2 linked regions of the Gemmata obscuriglobus genome follow. The main gene of each other region encodes a partner of the protein of the gene in region 2 in a complex. Links are inferred from orthologs where the notes say so. Each region holds a gene or a part of one and is shown on either strand. Other genes may lie near its edges. The genes, in order: smc and GobsT_RS28835.

Region 1 (4,577 bases), 1.1 Mb from region 2 along the record:
CATACGCAAATGCGGGGGACAGGGGGACGGGGCAACGTGCCGCCGGGCAGACAGTGTAGCCCAAACCCAGTACGGAGACACAAAGTTGCAGGTAGTAGTTACCACCCCGCTATCGGAATTCAACAATGAACTAAATTAATTGACAAAGATCATGTCGCAGCGGAACCGCCGGCTGACGCGACCAGAATATCTGTCGCTCGAAATCAGGTGTGACGTTTTGGGTATGCCGGCCGCCGGGCTCAACCGTGGGGGCTCTGATCGCTCCCACGGGCCACCTTCGGCATCAGGCGGCTTGCGCCTCACCGCCCTCGTCGTTCCAGTCCTCGAACCGCATGGGCAGCAGCCGGCTGATGCCGCTCTCCTGCATGGTAACCCCCCACAGCCGGTCGGCGGCGGCCATCGTCCGCTTCTTGTGGGTGATGACAATGAACTGGCTGCGGTCCAGGAACTCGCGCAGCACCCCCGCGAGCCGCGCCGTGTTCGCCTCGTCCAGCGCCGCGTCCACCTCGTCGAGGATGCAGAACGGCGACGGTTTGTTGCGAAAGATCGCGAGCAGGAGGGCGACCGCGGTCAGCGTCTTCTCGCCGCCCGAGAGCAGCGACAGTGATCGCAGCTCTTTACCGGGCGGGCGGGCGGTGATCTCGATCCCCGACTCCAGCACGTCGGCCTCGTCCTCCAGCACGATGTCCGCCTGCCCGCCGCCGAACAGTTTGCGGAACAGCTCCTGGAAGTACCCGCGGACCGCGTTGAGGGTGTCCAGGAACAGCTTGCGGCTGTCGCCGTTGATGGCGTCGATGATCTGCTGGAGCGACTGCCGGGCGGCGTTCAAATCGCTGTGCTGCGCCTGGAGCGCGTTGAACTCGCCCTCGACCCGGGTAAGCTCCTCGAGCGCCTCCATGTTGACGCTGCCGAGCCGGGCCAGCTTGCGCTTCAGGTCTTCGATTTCGGCCTGGGCTTCGAGCACGTTGACGCCCACGAGCGGCGGCTCGATGCGTTCCGAACTGGTCGTGTCGGCACGAGCGTCTTCGGTGCCCGAAATGTCCGCGCTGGAGCCCTCGGCGGGCCGGAGCGCGCCGCCCGCCAGTTCGGCCAGTTCGATCCCGTAGTCCTCGCGGATCCGCTGGCCGAGCGCGGCGAGCCGGGCGCCGAGGTCGTGGGCGGCGAGTTCGCGGGCGTGCGCGGCGGCCTGCTTTTCCTGCCACCCGTGGCGGAGCTGCTGGAGCCGGGCGCGTACCCGGTCGCGGTCCGCCCGGTCCGCGGCGCCTTTCGCCGACAGCTCCGCCGCGAGCCGCTCGCGCGACTCCTTCTCGCCGTACGCGTCGGCCTGGCCCGCACTCGCGCGGAGGGCCGCGAGCGTGCAGTCCGCGAGCCGCCCGCGGGCGTTGCGGTCCGCGGCGGCCAGATCCAGGGCCTCGATCTTGCGCTTGCGGATGTCGGCTTCGAGCTGGGCGGCGCGCTCCCGGGCGCGGTCCCGGTCCGCGGCGGCGCGGGACAGGGCCACCTGTGCGGCGGTGTGGGCCTGCTCGCGGGCGGTGCGGTCGGCGGCGCCGGCCGCGAGCGCGCGCTTCACCTCCGCGAGCCGGGACTCCAGCTCCGCCGCGGCGCGCTCGGCGTCCTCCGCCGCGAGCCGGGCGGCGCTCCACGCCGCCTCGCCCTCTTGCACCTGCTGTTCGAGGGTCCGGCAGTCGGCCTCGATCAGCTCGATGTCCGCGTCCAGGTGCTCGACCTGCTGGCGCTGCCGCGCGATCCGCTGGAGCAGGCCGCCGGCCTCGTCCGAGAGGAGCGCGATCTCGGCCTCGACGGCCTCAATGGTGCCCTCGGCGGCTTCGGCCCGGCGCCGGAGGTCCGCGAGTTCGACTTCCGCCCCCGCGACGAGTTCCGACGTGGCACGGAACTGCTCGCGCAGCTCGCGCAGCTCGCTCTTGCGCGACACCAGCCCGGCCTCGCCCCGCAGCGGGCCGACCGTGAGGGTGCCGTCCGGCTCGAGCAGCTCGCCGCTGCGGGTGACCACCCGGTGGCCGGGGTGCAGCGCGACCAGCCACCGCGCGTCCGCGAGCGTGTCCGCCATCAGGACGCGGCCGAGGAGCTGCGCGGGCAGCCCGGCGCAGTGCGGTCGGTCGCAGGTCACAAGCGCCGCAAGGGAAGGCCCCCCGCCTGCGCCGCCGTGTTCGCCGCTCGCGTCGGCCGAGCCGGCGTGCGTGGCGGAAAAGCTCAGCGGCACGAACCCGACCCGCCCGGTCAGTTCGCCCACCGCGGCGGCCACCGCGTCCACCGCCTCCGGCGACCGAACGACGAACCGCTGGGCGGCATCTCCCAGGGCCAACTCGACCAGCGGGGCCACCTCGCGCGGCACCGTGAGCAGGTCCGCAACCAGCCCGACCACCGCGGCGCTCAACTCGGTCGGGGTGTAATCGTCCGCGGCCTCCGCTTCGAGCCGGCGCCACACCGCCGCGACCCCCGTGCCGAACCCCTCGAGCGACCGCTCGAGGTCTTCGAGCACCTCCATGCGGGCGCGGAGCGCGCCCTGCTCGACGCGCAGCCCCTCGAGCCGCGCCTGCCCCTCACCGAGTTGCTCGGTGAGGGTGTCGCGTGCCGCGGTCAGGTCGTCGAGCTGCTCGCGGGCCGCGGCGAGCCGGGCCTGCACGTCGGCGTCCTCTTGCGACAGGCCGTCGAGCGCGTGGGTGAGCGTGGCCCGGTGCGCGGCGCGGTGCTCGCGGGCCGCCAGCCGCCGCGTGTACTCGCTCTGGAGCCGGTTCACTTGCGCGAGCGTGGCGTCGGCGGTGGACCGGCCGGACGCCGCCTGGCGCACCAGCTCCATGTGCTGCTGAAGGTCCTCGGCCTGCGCCCGCTCCAGGTCCGCGAGGCGCGCCACGACCGCCGCCAGCGCGTCGCTCACCTCGTCCGCGCGGCCCCGCTCGTCGGTGAGCCGCCCTTCGGCCGCGGCGCTCTCCGCGGCGGCGCGGACCGAATCCGCCTCCAGCCCCTTCAGGCGGTAGCCCAGATCGGCCCGCTGGCGCCCGACCTTCAGCAGCTCGGCGCCCAAGTTCTGCGCCGCGGCGCGGTCGTGCTTGAGCGACGCCTCGAACCCCGCGAGCTGCTGCCGCGCCTCGGCCAGCCGGGCCTCGTGGTGCCGCAGCGCCTCCTCGCCCCGGGTCACCTGCCAGTCGAGCTGCGCGGCCTGGTGTTCGAGCTGCTCGGCCTCCGACGTGGCGCCGCTCACCTCCGCCTTCAGCGCGGCGAGGGCGCCCTGCTCGGTCGCCAGCGCCGCGGTGAGCTCGCGGTACTCGCGCGCCCCCAGCCCGACGCGCAGCTCCCGCAACCGGTCCGAGTGCTCCTTGTACTTCTGGGCCTTCGTGGCCTGGAGGCGCAGCGTGCGGAGCTGGCCGTCGAGCGCGTCGAGCTTGTCCTTCGAGCGCGTCAGGTTCAGCTCGACGGACGCGAGCTTGCGGAGCGTTTCGTTTTTGTCGGCTTTGAACCGGCTGATCCCGGCGGCCTCGTCGAAGATCGCGCGCCGGTCCTTCGTCGACGCCTGGAGCATCTCGTCGACGCGCCCCTGGGCGATGATCGTGTACCCGCCGGCCCCGGCGCCGCTACCCAGGAAGATGTTCTTGAGGTCCTTCAGCCGGGACATCTGGCCGTTGATGAGGTACTCGCCGGTGCCGTCGCGGTACACCCGGCGGGTGAGCTGCACCTCGTCGGCGTCGACCGCCAGCAGCCGCCGGGCGTTGTCGAACGCGACCGTCACCTCCGCCATGCCCAGGCTCTTGCGCGAGCTGGAGCCGTTGAAGATCACGTCGGCCATTTCGCCGCCGCGCAGGCTCTTCGGGGACTGCTCGCCCAGGATCCACCGCACCGCGTCGACGACGTTGCTTTTGCCGGACCCGTTCGGCCCGACCACCCCGGTCACCCCGGGCGCGAAGTCGAACCGCGTTTTGTCGGCAAAGGACTTGAACCCGACGAGTTCGAGGCGCTTCAACATGGGAAGTCAACAGTCGAAAATCGGAAGCGCGAAGTCGGAGCCCGCTAACTTCTGAAGGCTCGAGCGTGAGTGCAGGTTAAAAGCCGGCCGCGGCGGACGGAATGTCCGCCGGGCCGTTTTCAACGTTTGCCTTCTGCCTTTACACGGTTAACTTCTACCGCCCCCCGGCCGGGACCACGGCCGGGTCGAGGATGGGGGCGTCGGACGCCCGGCTCGGCCCGAACAGGCGCCCCGGGTTGCGGTTCAGCGCCTGTTTCGGCAGCGCCGCCCCGGCCGGGGCGACCAGCGGCCCCTGGTCCACCGGCACCTCGAACCCGTTGGCGTCCACGGCGGGCTGCACCGTACCCACCTTCGCGACCTCCACGTTCGCTTTCGCCAGGGTCGTGTCCACCTTGGCGAAACCGGCGAGCTGCTGGATGCTCATCTCGCGCGGCACCGCGTCCATCACCACGGGGGCCGAGAGCGCCTCCGCCCGGGCGGACCGGCGGACCAGTTCGACGGCCTCCGAGTACCCGCCGCCCAGGTTCGCCAGCGCGCCGAGCACCGCGCTCAGGTCGGCGCCGCAGCGCGCCTCCTTCACCTCGGGGTCGCGGTCCTT
Region 2 (3,151 bases):
CCCGGCGCTGCTCGAAGGGCTGCGGGTCGCCGACCCGGACGTGCGCGACCGGTGCACCCGACTCCTGACCCACCTCGCGCCCGACGACGACGAGGTGACCGGCGCGATCCGGGCCGCGGCCGAAGAAGCGGCCCGCTGTGACCCGGGCGCCACCACCATCCTGCCCGCTCTGGCGATGGCGGCCGGCTGATTTCGGAACGCGATGCGAGCCATTCCCATGTGAAGCGGCGAACCCGCCCCGGCGCCCACCCGGTTGGGAGCAGCCGGGCGGGTTCTGCGCGTCACGTTCAACACGAACTCCTCAGCCGGCCCGGCGCCAGAGCATCAGCTTCACGGCGCGGATCACGATCCCCCGCGGCGCGAACCGCTCCAGAAACAACAGCATCCGGTTCCGCCAGCCCGGCACGACCATCCGCCGGCCGGCCTTCATCGCGCGAAGCCCCACCTCCGCAACCGCGCGAGCGCTGAGCGCCTGGCCGGCACTGAACCCGCCGGTCGCGGCCCCCGCGACCGTCAGGAACTCCGTCGCCACCGGCCCGGGGCACAGAGCCGTTACCGTCACGCCGGTCCCGAGCAGCTCGCTGTGCAGCGCCTCCGAGAACGAGTTCACGTAAGCCTTGGTCGCGTAGTACACGGCCATGAACGGCCCCGGCTGGAACCCGGCCACCGACCCCACGTTCAGCACGCGCCCGCGGCCCCGCGCGACGAGTTCCGGGAGGAACAGGGCGGTGAGTTCGGTCAGCGCGGTCACGTTCACCTGAACCATCCGGAGGAGCTTCCCGGGGTCGGCCCCCGCGAACGCGCCGATGTCGCCGAACCCGGCGTTGTTCACCAGCACCTCAATGCCGCCCCCCGCGGCCCGCACCGCCTCGAACAGGTGCCGCGCGGCCCCCGGCTCGGACAGGTCCGCGGGGAGCACGCGACACACAGCCCCGTGCGTTCGTGTCAGCTCCGCCGCGAGCGCCTGGAGCGGTTCGGTCCGGCGGGCGGTGAGAACGAGGTCGTGGTCCGGCGCGAGGAGTCGCGCCAGCTCGGCGCCGATCCCGGCGCTGGCCCCGGTCACGAGCGCGACCGGGCGCGCCGCGGGTGCAGTGGACATAGTGGTGGGTTCGGGTGGGTGCGGTAGCGCGGGCGTTACGACACATTAGCCGGTTCGGGCGCCGGCGGCTCGTCTGCTGGTGGTCCGTCGACCGGTTCGTCGACCGGTTCAAGCGGCGGCAGGGCCGAAGCCGCGACGAGGAAGATGTCGCCGGTCGGCTCGGGCTGGTCGAGCCCCAGCCCGTGGTGCCGGATCAGTTCGAGGACGGCGAGGAAGATGCCGATGAGCCGCGGTTTGGTGTGCGGCGGCGGGAACGCGTCCCGGAACGGCAGCCGCCCGCCGGCCGCCGCGACCCGTTCCAGGAGTTGCGCCTCGTGGACGTGTTGCGGGGTGTCGTCGACCGCGATCGTCGCGGGCTGGAGCGCCTGGGTCTCGCGCATGAGCCGCGCGAACGCACTGACCAGGTCCCACAGCTCCACCGCGCGCACGTTCGGCGTGCGGTCGCGGACCGGGTTGGGGTCGGGCGGCTCGACCCGCGCGAGCCGCCCCGCCGCCTCCTCGGCCCGCGCCTCGAGCGCGGCGGCGGCGTCCTTGAACTTCCGGTACTCCAGCAACTGCCGGACGAGTTCGCGCCGCGGGTCCGGCTGGTCGTCGGGCGCGAACTGCGCGTCGGCCGGCAGCAGCGTCCGGCTCTTGATCTCCATGAGCGTCGCGGACATGACCAGGAACTCACCGGCGAACTCGATGTCAAGCTCTTTGACCGCCAGGACGTAACCGAGGAACTGCTCGGCAATGGCGGCGATCGGGATGTCGAGAACGTCCACCTCGTTCCGCTTGACCAGGTACAGAAGCAGGTCGAGCGGGCCGTGGAACGCATCGAGCCGGACGAGGTGCGACATACCGCCGCAACATAACACCCCGCGCCGGAATGTCCAGGCGGGTAGGAATCGCGCGTCCCACGTCGGTTATTCTTCGGCCTGATTCGGCACCGGAGGTCCGATTACATTACTCTGGTAATTGTAAAAGACTGACGCATGCGACCGGCTCACGAGTGCGAGACCGGGCCGTTGTTGTTCACTCCGGGGAGCGCGGTTACGTCGGCCACTGAATTCCGTCGCGGGCGCGAAGAAGTTCTACCCTGTTCTTACTTGCCGGACCTGAAATTCGCTGCGCCGAGTTCTATGGTCCCAGTGAACATCTACGTGACCTGCCCCCCTCAGGCCGACACTCATGAACCAGCTCCTCGACGCGGTCCCGACCCGAGCCCACGAGCGCCGCCGCTCGGCCCGCTTCCAGCCCGCGTTCGGCACCGTGTGCCGGGTCGGCCCCGCCAACGCCCGCCGCACCAGCGGGCTCGTGTGGGACCTGTCCGCGACCGGCGTCAGCATGTTGATGGCGGACCCGCCCGCGGAAGGTGAACTTGTGCCCGCCGAACTGGTCATGGAGGTGGGCACGGAGCGGCTCACGGTGGAGCTCATCGTCGTCCACGTGCGCCCGGTTTCGACCGGCGACTACTTCGTCGGCGCCCGGTTCGAGCGGTCCCTGTCGGCCGACGAGATGGCACCGTTCGTGACGCCGGACGCCTCACGCCCGCTGCCCGCCGCGCCTCTGAGCGCTTGACGCGTACCGAAGCCAGTGGTTTCAAGTTCCAGGTTCCAAGCTCCAAGTGGAGTCCAGTAGTTTCAAGTTGGCGGTGTTAGTGCGCCACCCGCCTGCTGACGCAGGCGGTTCGACCGTGGCTCGTCGAACCGCCTGCGTCAGCAGGCGGGTGTAACGTGGGTGTGCCCGGGGTCCGCGATTGATCTCATCAAGGCGGTCGCCAACTTGAAACTACTGGAATCCGGTTGAAGAGTGCCGCACGACCGTTCCCGGGGCGAAGCGGCCCCTTTCTGCGTTCGGTTAAGACCTTGGCTCGCGGCGTCAGACGCGGTCCACCAGCCCGGTCGCGAGCGCGGACAGTGCGGCGCTCTCGATCTGCCGCACCCGCTCCTTGGTGAGGCCCAGCGCCTCCCCGACTTCTTTGAGCGTTTTGGGCTCTTCCCCGCTCAGCCCGAACCGCAGCCGCAGCACGTCCGCGTCCCGCGGGTTCAGCCGGTCGAGTTGCTCGAACAC

Evidence for each region.
Region 1: the proteins of GobsT_RS28835 (region 2) and smc are in contact, whole or in part, in a crystal structure (PDB 3ZGX), measured with the Bacillus subtilis proteins. The link is inferred for Gemmata obscuriglobus from one-to-one orthologs.

What each region holds. Positions count from the first base shown.
Region 1 is NZ_CP042911.1:8,062,315-8,066,891, reverse strand. Bases 84-4,357 are described here. They hold smc (chromosome segregation protein SMC), read right to left. Parts: upstream 3,980-4,357; coding sequence 284-3,979; downstream 84-283. Other genes in these bases: GobsT_RS33415 (flagellar basal body P-ring protein FlgI), read right to left, coding at 4,134-4,357. In the rest of the region: GobsT_RS33425 (M24 family metallopeptidase), read right to left, coding at 1-3; more of GobsT_RS33415, read right to left, coding at 4,358-4,577. UniProt on the Bacillus subtilis protein: Required for chromosome condensation and partitioning.
Region 2 is NZ_CP042911.1:6,980,088-6,983,238, forward strand. What follows is about bases 37-2,884. They hold GobsT_RS28835 (segregation and condensation protein A), read right to left. Parts: upstream 1,939-2,884; coding sequence 1,135-1,938; downstream 37-1,134. Other genes in these bases: GobsT_RS28825 (HEAT repeat domain-containing protein), read left to right, coding at 37-190; GobsT_RS28830 (SDR family NAD(P)-dependent oxidoreductase), read right to left, coding at 302-1,099; GobsT_RS28840 (PilZ domain-containing protein), read left to right, coding at 2,270-2,659. Also shown: more of GobsT_RS28825, read left to right, coding at 1-36; GobsT_RS28845 (sigma-70 family RNA polymerase sigma factor), read right to left, coding at 2,960-3,151. UniProt on the Bacillus subtilis protein: Participates in chromosomal partition during cell division. May act via the formation of a condensin-like complex containing Smc and ScpB that pull DNA away from mid-cell into both cell halves.